Regions from separate parts of the Pantoea cypripedii genome, predicted to be linked through region 1. Evidence: predicted binding sites of a transcription regulator. Region 1 holds the regulator's gene; the other holds the start of a gene.
The links. The regulator PhoB, encoded in region 1, activates phosphate uptake and scavenging genes when phosphate is short. The targets are predictions, from matches to a motif close to CTGTCATAAAACTGNCNNAT.
Positions count from the first base shown of each region.

Region 2: a site for PhoB is predicted at 6,227-6,246, ahead of serA (phosphoglycerate dehydrogenase). Genes of this name have one in related genera too.

Region 1 covers NZ_MLJI01000001.1:1,008,808-1,018,804, forward strand. The annotation lists gene HA50_RS04520 (AAA family ATPase) at 1-2,755, opposite strand, end outside; gene sbcD (exonuclease subunit SbcD) at 2,752-3,969, opposite strand; gene phoB (phosphate response regulator transcription factor PhoB) at 4,253-4,942, shown strand; gene phoR (phosphate regulon sensor histidine kinase PhoR) at 4,957-6,270, shown strand; gene HA50_RS04540 (PstS family phosphate ABC transporter substrate-binding protein) at 6,289-7,215, shown strand; gene HA50_RS04545 (cobalamin-independent methionine synthase II family protein) at 7,391-8,497, shown strand; gene brnQ (branched-chain amino acid transporter carrier protein BrnQ) at 8,901-9,997, shown strand, end outside.
Region 2 covers NZ_MLJI01000001.1:3,474,362-3,484,358, forward strand. The annotation lists gene ubiI (FAD-dependent 2-octaprenylphenol hydroxylase) at 1-213, opposite strand, end outside; gene ubiH (2-octaprenyl-6-methoxyphenyl hydroxylase) at 234-1,412, opposite strand; gene pepP (Xaa-Pro aminopeptidase) at 1,409-2,731, opposite strand; gene HA50_RS16035 (YecA/YgfB family protein) at 2,783-3,364, opposite strand; gene zapA (cell division protein ZapA) at 3,535-3,864, shown strand; RNA gene ssrS (6S RNA) at 3,904-4,087, shown strand; gene HA50_RS16050 (5-formyltetrahydrofolate cyclo-ligase) at 4,164-4,754, shown strand; gene serA (phosphoglycerate dehydrogenase) at 4,807-6,045, opposite strand; gene rpiA (ribose-5-phosphate isomerase RpiA) at 6,325-6,984, opposite strand; gene HA50_RS16065 (LysR family transcriptional regulator ArgP) at 7,144-8,049, shown strand; gene HA50_RS16070 (oxidative stress defense protein) at 8,081-8,809, opposite strand; gene HA50_RS16075 (MFS transporter) at 9,028-9,997, shown strand, end outside.

The DNA.
Region 1 (9,997 bases):
GCAGCGCCTGATGCTCGTCGAGCAGCGCTGCCCGCAGTGCCGACTCGTCGGCGAAATCACTTTTCTGCAATGCACTGAGGAAGGTGCTTTCGGCGTCCTGTACCCGCGTGCTCAGCGTTTGCTGTTGCTGGTCGATTTGCGCTCGTTGCCCATTCAGGCTATGCAGCGTGCTTTGTGCCTGCTGCCAGGCCTGCAACTGCTGCGCCAGCTCCCGTTCACACTGCTGCATCAATTGCTGCTGCGCCTGGCGCTCGGCCTGTACCTGACGATCGCCAAACAGCTGCTGGCGTTGCTGCTGCTGTTCTGTCCGTTGCTGCTGTAGCCCGCTCAGTCCTTGTTGCAGGGTGTCCAGCCGCTGTTGTTCACGCGCATGGTTTTGTTGCAGGTTATGGTATTCACTGTCGGCTGTGGCGCGCTGCGGTTGCAGGGTAGTGAGTAACCGCTCACTCTCCTGCCATTTTTGCCAGCGCTGTTGCAACGCCGCCAGCCAGCTGGCGCGGCTATCACGGGCGGGCAGGGTGAGTTGATGCGGTGCCAGCTGCTGTTCAAGTTGCTGGCTTAATTGCTGCCAGGCCGCGCGCTCAGTTTCGCTGCGCTGGCTGAGATCGTTCAATGTCTGCTGGACGCTGGTAATCTGCTGCTGCGCCAGCTGCTGCTGTTGCAGATGTTCCAGCCATTCCCGTAGCTGGTTTTCCTGCTGATCCTGCTGCTGTTGCCAGCAGGTAACTTCATCCTGCTGCTCCAACGCAAAGGTGAGCGCCAACTCACCGATCAGTCGTTGCCACTGCTCAGTCAAGGTGGTGATTTGCTGCCCGATATCCTTGAGTTCCTGCTGCAACGCCTGCTGTTGCAGCAGCGACAGGCGTTGTTGCTCACCTTTAGCGGTGCCGGATTCCTTTAACTGAGTTTCCTGAGTTTGCAGTGCGACAAGCCGCTGCTGATTTTCACCGGGTTCCAGCTGCCGATATTCTTCGATAGCCGGATGCTGACAGGAGCCGCACAGCGGGCAGGGTTGGTCCGGCTGTAACCGGGCGCGTTCATCCGCCAGCCGGGCGATAGCGAGTTCCAAATCACAGATTTTCTGCACATCAATTCGCGCTTGATTGATGCGCTTCCACTCCTCGCGCAGCGCCTGTAAAACCTGTTCTTCCGCGTGATATTGCTGGGTTAACGCGTGCAGTTTCTGCTGGCGTTGTTGCTGTTGTGGCTGGAGCGAACGCCACTGCGCAGCCAGCAAGGATAGCTGCTGACGGGATGCACGCTGTGCCTGATGCTGTGTCAGCGCATCACGCACCTGACTGATATCATGTTGTGTCCCCAGCTCTGCCACTGGCTGCGCCGCATGCTGGCGGGCAGAGAAGGCTTGCTGTAGCTGGTCGAGCTGCTGTCGCTGCTGCTGCTGCTGGTTGCTCAACTGGGCGATTGCCTGCTCGCGCTCATCCAGTCGCGCAATGTCAGATTGCCAGCGCGACAGATGCTCGCCCCAGTCGGCGACACCAGCCTGTGCAGCTCGCCACTGCTGCTGCTCATCCCAGATCTGTTGTAAGCGTTCACTCTCCTGTTGCTGCTGGCTGAGTGCGGTTGCGCTTTGTTGCAGCAGCTGTTGCTGCTGGGCTAGCTGACGTTGTTGCTCGGTGATCTGCTGTTGCAGGGTGGCGATTTGTTGATCAAGCGGGATGACCTGCTCTGTCAGCAAGGTTTCCAGTTGCTGTTGTCCGGCCTGCGCCTGATCTCGCGCTTGCTGAGCCGCCTGATAACGCACTTCACCCTGCTGCTGAGCGCCGAGCGCCTGTTGCTGCTGCTCCAGTAACTGCTGTGATTGCTGCGTCAGTGCCGCCAGTTCCTGGCGCAACTGTTCCCGCTGTTGCAGCTTATCGCGCAGTTTTTCCGCCGGTTCGGCGCGTGCCAGTCGCTGGCGTTCCGGTTCCGCCTGCTGCCAGGCACTTTCTGCGTTTTGCAGCGCCTGTTGCGCCTGCTGCTGCTCATTGCCCAATTGCCGGGACTGAGTTAACCACTGCTGCTGTTGCTGGGTGGCGGTTAGCTGCTGGTTGAGCGCCAGTTCGCTGGCGCTGAGTTGTTCCAGTTGCGTGGTCAGCTCTGCCCGCCGGGCGTCATCCAGCAGCACCATGCCACCGGCACGGGCGCGCAGGGTATCCAGATCGGTGCGCGCGGTTTTGTAACGCTCAAAAATCTGCATCGAGATTTGTCCATAGATCTCGGTGCCGGTCAGCTCTTCCAGCAGTTCGGCGCGTTCGCCGGGTTTAGCGTTGAGGAAGGCAGCAAATTGTCCCTGCGACAACATCATCGATCGGGTAAATCGGGCGAAGTCGAGGCCAGATAAGCTTTCAATCAGCCTGAGTTTGTCACCGACTTTATCGGCGACGATTTGGTTATCAGCGCAGCGTGCCAGTTCAACACGCGGAGCCTGCAATTTGCCATCGGCCTGACCCCGGGCGCGGTTCTGGCTCCAGAAGGCGCGCCAGGCTTCACCTTTGATTTCAAACTCCACCTCGGCCAGACATTCGCTGGCATCGCGGGTGATAAGTTCGTTCTGGGTTTGTGACAACACGCCGAGGCGGGGTGTCTGGTGATAAAGTGCCAGACAGATAGCATCCAGCAGGGTGGTTTTACCCGCCCCGGTGGCACCGGTGATGGCGAACAGGCCATTGCTGGCAAAAGGCTCACGACGAAAATCGATAAACCACTCACCGCGCAGGGCGTTGAGGTTTTTAAAACGCAGCGTCAGGATTTTCATGCAGAAGGATTCTCCAGCGCGGCAAGGGTAGTGCGAAACAGTTGGGTGAGCCGGGCAGCCTGTTCCGTATCCAGATCTTCTTCCAGCGCCAGACGACGGGCAAACACCTCTTCAACCTGCAATTCACTCAGGGTTTCATTATCCAGCCTGGCGAGGCTGCGGCTACGTTGCTCGCGGCTGCGGCGTACCAGTAGCACTTCCACCGGTAAACCTTCTGTCAGTTGCTCAATCCGCCGTTGCAAATCGCTGAGATGTTCCTGGGTGGTGATTTCAATGTCCAGCCACACCGGTTGTGATGCATCGTTAGTTTTAAAGGCGGCCAGCTGTTGTTCAATCTCCGCCAGCGAACCTTTGAGCATTTGCATGGGCTGAAACAGGGGAATGGTCAGCGGTGTCACGGTATCGAGGCCCACGCTGAAATCAAGCAGGAACACGCTCTTATCGCGGCCCAGCTCATCAAAACTCAGCGGGATGGGGGAGCCGCTGTAGCGAATATGGTCGCTGTCGGCAATGCGTTGTGCACGATGGATATGGCCGAGGGCGATATAATCCGCGGCGGGAAAGGCCTGGGCCGGGAAGGCATCCAGGGTGCCGATATAGATATCGCGTACCGAATCACTTTTAGTCACCCCCACGGTAGTGAGATGCCCGGTGGCGATAATCGGCAATTGGCCGCCCAATGCCGTACGCTGTGCCTCAGCGGCGGCAAAGCAGTGCTGATAATGTTGCTCGATGGCTTCCAGCAGCGAAAGCTGTTTTTCCCGCCCGGATTGTCCGGCCTGGCTGCGCAGAATATCGCGCGGACGCAGATAAGGGATGGCGCACAGCACCGCGCCTGGCGAGCCGTCACGCTGTTTCAGCGTCAGGATCTGCTGCTCGCCGTGTGGCGTCGCGCTGGTGATCACCTGGGTATTCAGGCAGGCAAGCAGCTCACGGGATTCATTCAGCGTCGCCACTGAATCGTGATTACCGGCCAGTACAATCAGCTGGCAACCGCTGGCCTGTAAGGCCACTACAAAGCGGTTAAACATTTCACGGGCATAACTCGGGGGGGAGCCGGTATCAAACAGGTCACCGGCGATAATCAGCGCATCCACCTGATGCAGCTCAATTTGCTGGCGCAGCCAGTCGAGAAAGGCCTGATGCTCCGCCGCGCGACTTTTGCTATAAAAGAACTGGCCCAGATGCCAGTCCGCCGTATGAATGATGCGCATGGATGCTCCCTGCCAGATTTCGCGTTGGGCGATTATATACGGATGGGGCTGTCACTGACATGCGTATTAGCCGTTCACTTTCGCTGGGAAAAAAATCATTTTTTCTTAATAGTTACCTGAGAAGCATATTCATATGCTACCCGCTGAAAATCCTGTTTCTGCTGTCACATTTCTGTTTTTATACTCCAGGCTACCCGTTGGTTTTTTCATAAAAGTGTCATAAAACTGACGCATAATGACGCCGCAAATCTCAGTGACAGCCGTCATATCAGCAGGAGTAATAATGGCTAAGCGCATTTTGGTTGTGGAAGACGAAGCTCCCATCCGTGAAATGTTATGTTTCGTGCTGGAACAGAACGATTACCAGCCGATTGAGGCAGAAGATTATGACAGCGCAGTAGGGAAGCTGATTGAACCCTGGCCAGATTTGATTTTGCTGGACTGGATGTTACCTGGTGGTAGCGGTATCCAGTTTATCAAACACCTGAAGCGTGAAGCCATGACGCGGGATATCCCGGTGATGATGCTGACGGCGCGTGGTGAAGAGGAAGATCGCGTACGGGGTCTGGAAGTGGGCGCGGATGATTACATCACCAAACCTTTCTCCCCCAAAGAACTGATGGCCCGTATCAAAGCGGTGATGCGCCGTATTTCACCGATGGCGGTGGAAGAGGTGATTGAGATGCAGGGACTGAGCCTGGATCCGTCATCGCACCGCGTGATGTCAGAAACCACGCCGCTGGAAATGGGACCGACTGAATATAAACTACTGCACTTCTTTATGACGCACCCGGAACGCGTTTACAGCCGCGAACAGCTGCTGAACCATGTCTGGGGCACCAATGTGTATGTCGAAGATCGTACTGTCGATGTGCATATCCGTCGTTTACGTAAAGCGCTGGAGGTCTCCGGCCACGACCGCATGGTACAAACCGTACGCGGAACAGGGTATCGTTTCTCTGCCCGCTACTAAACGGAGTTTATACCGTGCTGGAACGACTCTCCTGGAAGAGATTATTGACCGAGCTGGTGCTGGCTTGTCTGCCAGCACTGATTATCGGTTTGCTGTTTGGTTATCTTCCCTGGCTGCTGCTGGCTACGGTACTGGGCGTGCTGTTATGGCACTTCTGGAACCTGATGCGGCTGTCGCACTGGCTGTGGGTTGATCGATCCATGACGCCACCCGGCGGGCGTGCCAGCTGGGAACCGTTGTTTTACGGCCTGTATCAAATGCAGCTGCGCAACCGCCGCCGCCGCCGTGAGTTGGGCAATCTGATCAAACGCTTTCGCAGTGGTGCGGAATCGTTGCCGGATGCGGTCGTGCTGACCACGGAAGAGGGCGCCATTTTCTGGTGTAACGGTCTGGCGCAGCAGCATCTCGGTCTGCGCTGGCCGGAAGATAACGGCCAGAACATCCTCAACCTGCTACGTTATCCTGAGTTCTCCCGCTATATTCGCCAGCGTGATTTCAACAAACCCCTGACCCTGGTGCTGAATAATCAACATCACATGGAGTTTCGCGTGATGCCTTACAGCGAAGGACAGTGGTTGATGGTGGCGCGTGATGTCACGCAAATGCACCAGCTGGAAGGCGCACGGCGTAGCTTCTTTGCCAACGTCAGCCATGAACTGCGCACGCCGCTCACCGTGCTGCAAGGCTATCTCGAAATGATGAACGATTCGGTAATGAACGAACGTTCCCGCCACAAAGCGTTGCAAACCATGCAGGAGCAAACCCGGCGTATGGATAGCCTGGTGAAACAACTGCTGACGCTATCGCGCATTGAAGCCGCTCCCGCCATTGATCTGAAAGAGACGGTTGACGTGCCAACCATGCTGCTGCTGTTGCAGCGTGAGGCGGAAACCCTCAGCCAGGGGCGACACGAGATTCACTTCCACACTGACCCGCACCTCAAAGTGCTCGGCAATGATGAGCAACTGCGTAGCGCAATCTCCAATCTGGTGTACAACGCGGTGAACCATACGCCGGAAGGGACGCGGATTGATATCAGCTGGCTGCGGAGTAAGCAGGGCGCGGAGTTTAAGGTGTGCGATAACGGGCCGGGTATCAGTGCTGAACATCTGCCCCGTCTCACTGAACGTTTTTATCGGGTGGATAAAGCACGTTCTCGCGCCACCGGGGGAAGCGGGCTGGGACTGGCGATCGTGAAACATGCTCTCGGCCACCACAATACGCGGCTTGAGATCAGCAGTGTGCCGCATCAGGAGACGAGCTTCAGCTTTATCCTGCCAGCAAGGTTGATTGTCGCCAGTGGGATACGGGAGAATGTGGCGCAATAACTGTCACGGAAATCCCGCATGAAATCGTTGCTGCTGTTCATTTTGCTGTCGTTCTCTGTCCTGGCACAGGGGCAACAAACCATGCTGGCTGGCAATCTGAGTAGTGTGGGTTCCGATACCCTCGGTTATCTGATGACCTTGTGGGGTGAGGATTTCAGCCGCCAGTCACCCGGTGTGAATGTGCAGGTGCAGGCAGCAGGATCGTCAACGGCTCCTACGGCGCTGGCCGCCGGGGCGGCGCAACTCGGTCCGATGAGCCGGCCAATGCAGGCAGATGAGCGTCAGCTGTTTACCACGCGCTATGGCTACCCGCCGCTGGCAGTGCCGGTGGCAATGGATGCGCTGGTGGTGGTGGTAAATCAGGACAACCCGCTGACGCACATCGAACCGCAGCAGCTCGATGCGTTGTTTTCGGTGACGCGTTTATGTGGTGCACCGCAGGCTGCACAGCGCTGGGGCGATGTGGGGCTGAAGCTTCCCGGCTGGGAAACGCGCAGCATCCAGCGTTATGGACGCAACTCCGCTTCCGGCACCTGGGGTTTCTTCAAGCAGCAGGTGCTGTGCAAAGGCGATTTTCGTGCCGATGTGTCCGAATTTCCCGGTTCCGCAGCCGTGGTGCAAGCCGTAGCGGCGACGCCCAACAGCATCGGTTATGCCAGCTTTGGTTTTCATCTGAGCGGGGTAAAAACCTTACCGGTGGTGACCGCCAGCGGCGACAGCGTGATGCCCGATGCGGAGTCTATTCGCAGCGGACGTTATCCGTGGTCACGTCCTCTTTATATTTACGTTAACAAAGCGCCGGGCAAACCTTTGCCACCGCTGGTATCCGCGTTCCTGCATCAGGTATTGTCGCCACAGGGGCAGCGCCGCGTGAGCGAAGCGGGCTACCTGCCGCTGTCAGATAGCCAGATGGCGCTGGCGCGGGCGGCCATTGAAGGGAATTGAAGAACGAACATCGCATCATGAATTTTCTTCATGTCACCTGAATTTTCTTCGTTTGCCCAATCTCACTCAGCATGTCACTCTCCTTGGCCATATAGCCATCCAGATGGCTAAAGATAACCGGACGAAATTATTACCTGACGCAACCATGCGTTTACGGCTTTAGCCAGGAGTGATCATGCAACGAGTTACCGCCCCGTTCCGTGCCGATACTGTCGGCAGTTTTCTACGTCCCGCTGCGATCAAGCAGGCGCGTGAGCAGTTTGCTCAGGGTGAGATTGATGCCGCCCAGCTGCGTCAGGTAGAAGATGATGCCATCCGCCATGTGGTGGAGCAGCAGCGTGCCAACGGCCTGAAAGTGGTGACTGATGGTGAATTCCGTCGCGCCTGGTGGCACTTCGACTTCTTTGACGGCCTGCTGGGTGTGGAGCGTTACGAAGCCGAGCAGGGCATTCAATTCAACGGCGTGCAGACCAAAGCGCGTGGCGTTAAAGTGACCGGCAAAGTGGCGTTTAACCCCCATCACCCGATGCTGGAACATTTCCGCTTCCTGCAAAGCATTGCCGGTGATGCGGTGCCGAAGATGACCATCCCCAGCCCGAGTGTGCTGCACTTCCGTGGTGGTCGTAAAGTGATCGATGCCACCGTCTATCCGGATCTGAAAGACTATTTCGCCGATCTGGCGCAAACCTACAAAGATGCCATCAAGGCGTTTTACGCTGCGGGCTGCCGTTATCTGCAACTGGATGATACCGTCTGGGCTTACCTGTGCTCGATGGATCAGCAACAGCAGATCCGTGAACGTGGTGAAGATCCACAGGAACTGGCGCACATCTACGCTCAGGTGCTGAATACGGCGCTGGAAGGTAAACCGGCGGATCTGACAGTGGGCCTGCATGTCTGTCGCGGCAACTTCCGTTCCACCTGGATCTCGGAAGGCGGCTATGAGCCGGTGGCTGAAATCCTGTTTGGCGGTGTGAATATCGATGCTTTCTTCCTCGAATATGACAACGAGCGTTCAGGTGGTTTTGAGCCGCTGCGTTTTATCAAGCCGGGCCATCAGCAGGTGGTACTGGGCCTGATTACCACCAAAACCGGTGAACTGGAGGATCCGGCACAGGTGAAAGCGCGTTTGCAGGAAGCGGCGCAATTCGTCAGCCTGGAGCAGATTTGTCTCAGCCCGCAGTGTGGTTTTGCTTCCACCGAAGAGGGCAACAGCCTGAGCGAAGAGCAGCAGTGGCAAAAAATTCGCCTCGTGGTCGACATCGCAAATCAGGTGTGGTGATGCTGTAAAGTTGTGCAAACAGGCGCGTAAATCGCGCCTTTTGTGCATGTAAAAGGCGGGTTTTGCGCGGATTTCTCTCGCGCTGTGGAAAGTTTCAGCAAATCATCTGATGCGTTATCGACCTTATCTATACTGATTCACTGCTTTTTACCTGATTCGTGATATATCCTTCTGGTTTTCCGATCCCGTATTGCCTTTCTTCGCTATAAACGTTTTACTACGGCCCGTTGTCAATCCATCCCTCTGTGAACAGAAGAAAAGCAGTTTAAATCACCTGCGCTTTGAGTATACGGCGAGCATAACGCACTGGCATTGCCTGATAAGTCGTTGTTTTTAGCGCGGTCAGGGGACAACACGAACCCAACTTCCACCGCAACATCAGTTACAGGCAGTACAGAAGTTTATGACATATCGTTTAACCCCGAAGGATATCCTCGCGCTGGGCTTCATGACGTTTGCCCTGTTTGTCGGCGCAGGAAACATCATTTTCCCACCAATGGTCGGTATTCAGTCTGGCGAACACGTCTGGACTGCCGCGATTGGTTTTCTGATTACCGCGGTAGGTCTGCCGGTGATGACCGTCATCGCCCTGGCGCGTGTTGGCGGCGGTATCGATGCCCTTAGCTCGCCGATTGGCAAAGCTGCCGGTCTGCTGCTGGCGACCGTGTGCTATCTGGCTGTTGGCCCGCTGTTCGCGACGCCGCGTACCGCAACCGTATCCTTTGAAGTGGGCATTGCCCCGCTGACCGGTGATGGCGCGCTGCCGCTGTTTATCTACAGCCTGATCTACTTCTCGCTGGTGATCGTCATTTCCCTCTATCCGGGCAAATTGCTGGATACCGTGGGCCATTTTCTTGCGCCACTGAAAATTGTTGCGCTGACGGTGCTGGGCATCGCCGCGCTGCTGTGGCCAGCCGGTGGTCTTTCTCCGGCGACGGCGGATTATCAGCGTGCTGCCTTCTCCAGCGGTTTTGTTAACGGCTATCTGACCATGGATACGCTGGGCGCGCTGGTGTTCGGTATTGTTATCGTCAACGCTGCCCGTTCACGCGGTGTGGAAGATGCGCGCCTGCTGACCCGTTACACCATGCTGGCCGGAATCATCGCCGGTGTCGGTCTGACGCTGGTTTATCTCTGCCTGTTCAAGCTGGGTTCAGACAGCGGCGCGATTGTTGATCAGAATGCCAACGGCGCGGCGATTCTGCATGCTTATGTACAACAGACTTTCGGTGGCATGGGTAGCTTCTTCCTGGCTGCGCTGATCTTCGTGGCCTGTATGGTGACGGCTGTTGGCCTGACCTGTGCCTGTGCAGAATTTTTTGCGCAATACCTGCCGTTATCGTATAAAGCCCTGGTCTTTATCCTCGGTCTGTTCTCTATGGTGGTGTCGAACCTCGGCCTGAGCCATCTGATCCAGATTTCGATTCCGGTGCTGACGGCCATTTATCCGCCGTGCATCGTGCTGGTAGTGCTGAGCTTCACCCTGAGCTGGTGGAACAA
Region 2 (9,997 bases), 2.5 Mb from region 1:
CAGAATCGTTGACCAGACATCGAGCTTTTGCAGCAAGCGTTCACTGGCTGCATTGATCGCCGATACGCGGATCGATGGCGCAGCTTGCGGATCAAATCGCGGCTCTGCCGCCTTCTCCAGCACCGCAACGCGCAATCCACTGCCTTGCAGCCCGCAGGCAACGGCCAGTCCGACCATGCCACCGCCAGCGATAGCCACATCAAAAGTTTGCATTGCTGCCCCTTAATTCATGCTTAACGTTTTACCCAGCCGAGCGTCCGCGCGGCAAGGGGGTTTCGCAGCCACGGCAGATGGTCCATTGCCACCAGCCCAAGATTTCGTCCTGCCACCAGCGTGGCATAACGGTTAGCAAATAATCGTACCAGACCATCGGTCACGCCAATGGTCGCCGCACGATCCGGTTGGCGTCGGGCGGCAAAATGATGGAGTACCGCATAACTGCCGGGATCCTGCTGGTGACGCCAGGCACTCGCCAGCGTTTCCGCCAGCGACATCACATCACGCAAGCCGAGGTTAAAACCCTGACCGGCAATCGGATGCAGCGTCTGCGCCGCATTGCCCACCAGCGCCAGCCGGTGCGCCACCTGCCGCTCGGCGGTTTGTAACGCCAGCGGGTAAATTTCGCGCTGGCCGGTGTGGGTGAAGCGCCCCAGCCGCCAGCCGAACGCCTGTTGCAGCTCGCGCAGAAAAGTCGCGTCATCCCACTGCGCCAGCTTGTCTTTCTCGTCCAGCGGATGACACCACACCAGCGACATGCGGTTACCCGACATCGGTAACAGCGCCAGCGGACCGTGTTCGGTAAAGCGCTCGAAAGCGCGTCCCTGATGCGGCAACTGCGTGGTGACATTGGCTATCACCGCCAGTTGCTGATAATCCTCCCGCTGCCAGCTGATGCCGCAGGAGGCCGCCAGCGGTGAACGGGAACCGTCTGCCGCCACCAGCAGCGCACCATCCAGCTGTTCGCCACTGTCCAGCGTGACCTGCACGCTATCAGCACTGCGTGACACCGCCGTGACATGCGCCGGGCAACGTAGCGTCACGCCCGGTGCGCTTTTCAGCCGCTGGAACAGGCGTTGCCCGACATCGAACAGCTCCACCACCTGGCCCAGTGCCGGTAACTGGTAATCCGCCGCCTGCATCGAAACAAAGCCGGTATGACCACGGTCAGAAACATGGACGCGGGTGATCGGCGTGGCGCAATCCTGCAACGAACGCCACAGATCAATCTCCGCCAGTTGCTGGCAGGTCCCTGCCGCCAGCGCAATGGCGCGTCCGTCATATCCGGGATGAGCACGGCTGTCCGGTTCGCTGCGTTCAATCAGCGTCACCGGCAGTTTTCCCTGCGTCAGATGGGATATGGCCAGTGCCAGCGTGGCGCCGGTCATGCCGCCGCCTGCAATCAGAATAGTCATGCCTGACGCGCCGCCGCCATTAAGGCTTCAATTGCGTCGGCATCTTTCACCACGCTATCGGTGAGATTCTCGTTGCCTTCGGCAGTGATCACGATGTCATCCTCAATACGAATGCCGATACCGCGATACTGTGCCGGGACTTTGGCATCCGGCGCGATATACAGACCGGGTTCGATGGTCAGCACCATGCCAGGTTCCAGGATGCGGTCGCGGCTTGGGGTGCCATAATGGCCGACGTCGTGCACATCCAGCCCCAGCCAGTGGCTCAGCCCGTGCATAAAGAACTGGCGATGCGCCTGTTCCGCAATCAGTGCGTCCACTTCGCCTTCCATCACACCCAGTTCAACCAGGCCAGTCACCATAATGCGTACCACTTCCTCGTTCACATCATGGATGCTGATGCCTGGGCGGAACAGCGTCAGCGCTTTGTACAACGAGGCCAGCACGATGTCGTAAATGGCACGCTGTGGCTCGCTGAATTTACCGTTCACCGGGAAAGTACGGGTGATGTCACCGGCATAACCGTGAAATTCACAACCTGCATCGATCAGCACCAAATCGCCATCACGCATCTCACACTCGTTTTCGGTGTAATGCAGGATGCAGCCGTTTTCGCCGGAACCGACGATGGTGTTGTAGGAAGGAAAACGTGCGCCATGGCGATTGAATTCGTGGTGGATTTCGCCTTCCAGCTGATATTCAAACATCCCCGGACGGCAAGCCTGCATCGCACGGGTATGCGCCAGTGCGCTGATTTCACCGGCGCGGCGCAGGATGGCAATCTCTTCCGGCCCTTTAAACAGGCGCATCTCATGTACCCACGGACGCCAGTCAGTGACGGTAGCCGGGGCGCTCAGGTTCTGACGGAAGCCGCGACGCAGTTTCTCCAGCGCACCGAATACCAGCGTGTCAGCTTCGGCATACAGCCCCTGCGCGTGGTATACCACATCAAGACCATTCAGCAGTTGATACAGCTGTTCACCGATGTCATCCCACGGCAATGCGCGATCGACACCGAGTTTCGCCGGTGCCGCTTCCTGCCCAAGGCGACGGCCAAACCAGATTTCTGCGGTGAGGTCGCGTACGCGGTTGAACAGCACGCTGTGATTGTGGGTGTCGTCGCTTTTGATCAGCACCAGCAACGCCTGCGGCTCGTTAAAGCCGGTGAAATACCAGAAATCGCTGTTCTGGCGGAAGGAATACTCGCTATCGTTGCTGCGCGTCACTTCAGGCGCGGCAAAAATTAATGCGGCACTACCGGGCGCCATACGGGCAATCAGCGCCTGACGACGTTGCTGGAAGGTTTCCAGTGTAATCATGTTTGCACTCCCTGTTGAAAAGCGGGCACGGTAGTACCCGGAATGACGCGCTTAGTGTAGCGTTGGCTTCTTCACTTCAGGTGCAGTGGGTGGCTGCGGCTGGTTGAAGGTGTCGTGGCACAGCAATGCGGCAACACGCACGTATTCAATCACCTCTTCCAGTGATTGTTCGAGTTCTTCCTGATCTTCATCTTCGTCATAGCCCAGTTGAGCGATGGTGCGCAGGTCATCAATCGCTTCACCGGTTTCGCCCGTGACTTTGTCCAGTTTCGGTTGCGTCACACCCAGGCCGAGCAGGAAATGGTTTACCCATCCTGCCAGTGCATCGGCACGATCGAACACCGTAATGTCATCATCGTCAGGCAGCATCAGCTGAAACAGGAAGCCTTCTTCATCCAGCGTACTGGTCAGGCTTTCATGTAACGCCTGTAACGGCTGTGACAGGCTTTGCGAAAAAGCCATGCCTTCGTTGGTGAGATCGTGCACCAGCGTCTTCCAGCTGTTATCCTGGTTGCCGCCACAAAGGATGCCGCAAATCAGGCCGTGCATTTCGGCCGGGGTCATTCCCACGCCCTGCTGGGAAAGCGCTGTAGCCAGCGCGTTGTAAGTGGGCGTTGCGTTCTGTAAAGACATAAGCTTTCGTCGTCGTTGGCAGAATAAGTTCGTGTTATGCTACCACCAGGTGCCTCAGGGTTTCCAGAAAAGGGGTTGTAACTTATCACGCGGGTCTATATAGTTGCGCACCTCCCAAGCCATTGACTGCTAAGGGAGATGCGGGCGAAGTAATCAGTCAGGAAGGTGGCATGTCTGCACAACCGGTAGATATTCAGATTTTTGGTCGTTCATTGAGAGTGAATTGTCCGCCTGAACAGCAAGATGCGCTGAATCTGGCAGCTGAGGACCTCAATCAACGGTTGCAAGATTTAAAAGTTCGCACTAGAGTCACAAATACAGAGCAGCTGGTGTTCATCGCCGCGTTAAACATTTGCCACGAGCTGGCACAAGAGAAAGGTAAAACGCGCGACTACGCAGCCAATATGGAACAACGTATCCGTATGCTGCAGCAGACCATTGAACAAGCATTAGTTGAGCAAGGTCGCATAACTGATCGCCAGGGCACAAAGTTTGAATAACACTTCATGGTTATCGTGATACAGTAACGGTGAAGTAAATTTTCTCTGAGATGTTTGCATGTGGGCCAGTCCCCTGAGCCGATATTTCATTACCACAGAATGTGGCGCTCCGTAACTTGTGAGCATGCTCGGTCCGTCCGAGAAGCCTGATAGTTGCGACGGCACATTCACCTTGAACCAAGGGTTCAAGGGTTACAGCCTACGGCGGCATCTCGGAGATCTCCACTTAGTTCCACATCTGTAATCCCCCGGTACGCGTGATATAGTGGCTGGCAACAGCCGACATTGCCGGGGATATCATGTCTGAACCCTCACTACGCGACCGACAAGACATTCGTCAACACGTCCGCCATTTGCGTCGTAATCTCACGGCAGAACAGCAGGAACAGGCAGCTGATTTGCTGGCTGAACACGCCATCAATTTTGCCCCGATTGCCAATGCCGAACGCATCGCAGTGTTCCTTTCCGTGGATGGCGAACTGAATACCCGTCCGCTCATCGCGAAACTCTGGCAACAGAAAAAACAGGTGTATCTGCCGGTGCTGCACCCCTTTGCCCCCGGTAATCTGATCTTCCTGCGTTATACGCCAGACACCCCGCTTAGCCCGAATAAATTGCGTATCCCCGAGCCACCGCTGGATATCACCCGCATGGCAACGCTCGATCAACTGGACGTGATTATGGTGCCGTTAGTGGCGTTCGACCATAACGGTCAGCGTCTGGGTATGGGGGGAGGATTTTACGATCGTACCCTGCAAAACTGGCAGCAGCATCGAGTTTTGCCCATCGGGATAGCGCATGATTGCCAGCGCGTGGAAGCGTTGCCGGTAGCGGCATGGGATGTGCCTTTGCCTGCGGTGATTACACCGTCAAAGCTGTGGCAGTGGTGATTTGCGCGATAAATCGCGCCGCTACAAATACATGCCGCGGCGCGATGTTAAATCAGTACAGCAGACGTGCGCGGATGGTGCCCGGAATCGCCTTCATCAGTTGCAGCGCTTTGTCCGCTACATCCTGCTCTGCGTCGATATCGATAACCACATAACCCATCAGTGGAGACGTTTGCAGATACTGGGCGGCAATGTTGATGCCCTGCTCAGCAAAAATCTGGTTGATAGCGGTCAGCACGCCCGGACGGTTTTCGTGGATGTGCAGCAGACGACTGGCGCTGGCAGCATGCATCGGCAGTGAGACTTCCGGGAAATTCACCGCAGACAGCGTAGAACCGTTGTCCGAATACTTCGCCAGCTTGCCAGACACTTCCAGGCCGATGTTTTCCTGCGCTTCCTGAGTCGAACCACCGATATGCGGCGTCAGAATCACGTTATCAAATTCACACAGCGGTGAGTTGAACGGATCGCTGTTGGTCGCTGGTTCAGTCGGGAACACGTCAATTGCCGCGCCCGCCAGGTGTTTGTTCGACAAGGCTTCGCACAATGCCGGAATATCAATCACCGTACCACGTGCGGCGTTAATCAGCAGCGCACCCGGCTTCATCATTGCCAGCTCAGCAGCGCTAATCATATTCTGTGTGGACGGGGTTTCTGGCACATGCAGGCTGACCACATCGCTCATGTTGAGCAGGTCAGACAGATGGCGCACCTGGGTCGCATTGCCCAGCGGCAGCTTGCTCTCGATATCGTAGAAGAACACGTGCATGCCGAGGCTCTCAGCCAGCACGCCCAGCTGCATGCCGATGTGGCCATAGCCAATGATGCCCAGCTTTTTGCCACGCGCTTCGTAAGAACCCGACGCAATTTTATTCCAGATACCGCGATGTGCTTTGGCGTTCGCTTCCGGGATGCCACGCAGCATCAGCAGCATTTCGCCAATCACCAGCTCCGCCACCGAACGGGTGTTGGAGAACGGAGCGTTGAACACCGGCACGCCACGTTTCGCCGCCGCATTCAGGTTGACCTGATTGGTGCCGATACAGAAGCAGCCTACCGCGACCAGTTTCTCAGCCGCAGCAAAAATCTCTTCGGTCAGTTGGGTACGGGAACGGATACCAATGAAGTGCGCATCGCGGATGGAGGACTTCAGCGTCTCCGCATCCAGTGCACCTTTGTGGAATTCGATGTTGGTGTAACCTGCCGCACGCAGATTATCCAGCGCGCTCTGATGGACACCTTCCACCAGCAGGAACTTAATCTTGTCTTTTTCCAGTGATAACTCTGCCATTTCCCGACCCTATTCAGAATTCAACGAGGGCTGCCATAAGCCAGCCTTCTGTCAAAATATCAAAAAATTCGATTGCAGCAAGACAATCGATTGCCTCCGCCCCAGCACGCGTCAGTGCTGGGGCAGCACAATTCCGTACAAAATCGGGATATGCGCCCGGAGCGAAGAATGAACCTGCTGTTGATGACTGTTTTGTGACATAAGTCACCGAATTTCAGCATACGAAGAAAAGATGTTTTGCGTACGGAAATAAGCGGCGCGATGAGAGCGCCGGACAGATCATTTTTTGATGGTTTTTACGCCATCGGCAGTGCCGATCAGGGCGATATCCGCACCACGCGCCGCAAATAACCCGACGGTCACCACGCCAGGCAGCGCGTTGATGGCTTTTTCCAGCGCGATCGGGTCGAGAATGCGAAGATTATGCACGTCGAGAATAATGTTGCCGTTATCAGTCAGCACGTTCTGGCGGTATTCCGGCAAGCCGCCGAGCTTCACCAGTTCACGCGCCACATAAGAACGCGCCATAGGAATCACTTCGACCGGCAGCGGGAAGTGGCCCAGCACATCCACTTCTTTCGACGCATCCGCAATGCAGATAAATTTCTCGGCCACCGCCGAGACAATTTTCTCACGCGTCAGCGCGGCACCGCCGCCTTTGATCATTTGCATCTGTGGATTGATCTCATCAGCGCCATCAACGTAAACCGACAGCGAGTCCACTTCATTCAGATCAAATACGTGAATGCCAAGGGATTTCAGCTTCTGCGTGGAGGCCTCCGAGCTGGAAACCGCACCCTCGATTTGATGCTTAATCGAGCCTAAAGCATCAATAAAGTGGGCGGCGGTTGAACCGGTGCCAACGCCAACAATGGTGCCCGGCTGCACATATTGCAGTGCTGCCCAACCTACCGCTTTTTTCAGTTCATCCTGGGTCATGGTATGTTTAAAACCTGTGCGACAACGAGGTGCGCGTAGTATAAAACAAGGCGGCATAAAAAAGCGCGGTCGTTAAAAGCTTTGTAACTCAGTCCACAAAAACCATCTTTTGTGTTTTTGTGGCATAGTAACCTCCACCCTGAACGAGAGAGAACAATAATGAAACGCCCGGATTATCGAACGCTTCAGGCGCTGGATGCTGTGATTCGTGAGCGCGGCTTTGAGCGCGCCGCGCAGAAACTTTGCATTACGCAATCGGCGGTATCGCAGCGTATTAAACAGCTGGAGAATTTATTCGGCCAGCCGCTGCTGGTACGAACCGTGCCGCCGCGTCCGACTGAGCAGGGGCAGAAGCTGCTGGCGTTATTACATCAGGTGGAGCTGCTGGAAGAAGAATGGCTGGGTGATGAAAATGGTGGCACTACGCCGCTGCTGTTATCGCTGGCGGTGAACGCCGACAGTCTGGCAACCTGGTTGCTGCCCGCGCTGAAGGATGTGCTGGCGGATTCGCCAGTGCGCCTGAATATCCAGGTTGAGGATGAAACCCGCACCCAGGAGCGTTTACGTCGCGGCGAAGTGGTAGGCGCAGTGAGTATTCAGCCGCAGCCGTTGCCGAGCTGCCTGGTTGATCAGTTGGGCGCGCTTGATTATCTGTTCGTGGCCTCACCTGAATTTGCTGACCGCTACTTTCCCAATGGCGTGACCCGCTCCGCGTTGCTGAAAGCACCGGCTATCGCCTTTGACCATCTGGATGATATGCATCAGGCTTTTTTGCAGCAGAATTTCGATCTGTCGCCGGGCAGCGTGCCCTGCCATATCGTTAACTCATCCGAAGCCTTCGTGCAGCTGGCACGCCAGGGTTCGACCTGCTGTATGATCCCGCATCTGCAAATTGAGCGCGAGCTGGCGAGCGGGGATTTGGTTGATTTGACGCCCGGTCTGTACCAGCGCCGGATGCTGTACTGGCACCGTTTCGCGCCGGAAAGCCGTCTGATGCGTCGCGTGACTGACGCGCTGATTGCGCACGGACATCGCGTACTGCGCCAGGACGACCTGGCCGCATAAGCTAACAGGGGCGCCGCAGCGCCCCTTCTTCTTACTGTGCGTTCGGTTTGATATCGAACACCACATCCACCTGATCGTCAAAGTGAATGCTCTGCTGCTCATAGGTCTGCTGGGCTGAGGTATCCGCTTCGGCGGCTGAGGCTTTAAACATGCGCGCCATTGGCATCGGCTGGTAGTTAGCAACGTGATAACGGATGCTATACACCGGACCCAGTTTGGCGTTAAAGCCTTCTGCCAGCGCCGCCGCCTGCTGCGTCGCATTGGCGATTGCCGCTTTACGCGCCTGATCTTTATAGGTTTCCGGGTGGGCCACACCGAGGTCCACGGCACGGATTTCGTTCAGGCCGGATTTCAGCGCGCCATCCAGCAATTCATTTAGCTTCTCCAGCTGACGCAACGTCACCTGCACCTGACGCACCGCGCGATAGCCTTTCAGCACCGATTTACCCTCTTTGGTGTAATCGTACTCTGGCTGGGTGCTGAGATTAGCGGCATCAATATCTTTCTTCTCGATGCCATTTTTTTGCAGGAAATCAAAATATTGCGCGACACGGCTGTCGGCTTGTTTTTTCGCATCTGCCGCATCTTTCGATGAAACATTCACCACAATCGAAAGGGTAGCGATATCCGGACGGGCCTCCACGCTGGCCTGTCCTGAGGTGACCACATGCGGTCCGTTCGGCAATTCACCTGCCAGAACCATACCAGGCAATGCGCCTGCGCTCATTACGGCGGCCAGCGCCAGTGCTTTCAGTTTCACGGAAGTCCTCCTTGAAGGGTCAGTTCTAAGGCCGCCACTATGGCGAAGCCCGCTACACATTACCATGCGTGATGGTCTGAGTTTTGATTCTGCTAAAAGTTCGGGCACTCTGCTGTTTTATCGTCTCCGCGATCACAAAATAACCGATGTTTATTCGCTGAATTTCTGCACAAGTGTTTCTATTAAAGAAACACTCTGACCTCCAGGAGAGTTTCACGATGACAGAGCAGCCAATAGCCCAGACGACCGCAGGCATCCGCGCCGGACGCACCCGCTTTCTGATGCTGGGTCTGGTGTTTATCAACATCATCATCAATTACATGGATCGCACCAATTTGTCCGTCGCCGCCACTGCGATAGTGGGCGAACTGCATTTCACTCCGCTGGAAATGGGGCTGATCTTCTCTGCCTTTGGCTGGATTTACGCCGCATTGCAGATCCCCGGCGGTTTTCTGATTGATCGTCTCGGCGCACGGCTGGTATACGGCGTCGGGCTATTTCTCTGGTCACTGGTGACAACGCTACATGCCTTTGCCGGAGGCTTCCTCGCGCTGTTTGGTTTGCGTCTTGGCGTCGGTGCGTTTGAAGCGCCAGTGATGCCTGCCAATAACCGGGTGATTTCCAGCTGGTTCCCGGAACAGGAACGCGCCACCGCCATTGGTATTTATTCCTCGGCGCAGTTTGTCGGCCTCGCCTGTATGACGCCACTGTTGTTCCATGTGCAGGATGCGTTTGGCTGGCGCGGATTGTTTCTGATAACCGGCGTGGCAGGCATGATCTGGGCGCTGGTGTGGTATCTGCTTTATCGTGAACCGACGGAACATAAAGGCGTCTCGGATGCCGAATTGAATTATCTGCGCAGCAATGGCGCGCTGCTGGAAAGCCGTCAAAATGCCAGCCAGCCGCGCGCCCGCTGGCAGGATCTGGCGCAAATGTTTCGCAGCCGCAAACTGGTGGGTATTTATATCGGCCAGTTCACCATCTCCGCCACCTTCTGGTTCTTTCTTACCTGGTTCCCGACCTACCTGGTGGAATATCGCCATATGGGATTTATTAAGAGCGGCTACGTGGCGGCGGTGCCCTACTTTGCGGCCTTTTGCGGCGTGTTGCTGGCGGGATTCGCCTCCGACCGCATGATGCGGCGCGGCGTTTCTGCCAGCGTGGCGCGTAAACTGCCGGTGATCCTCG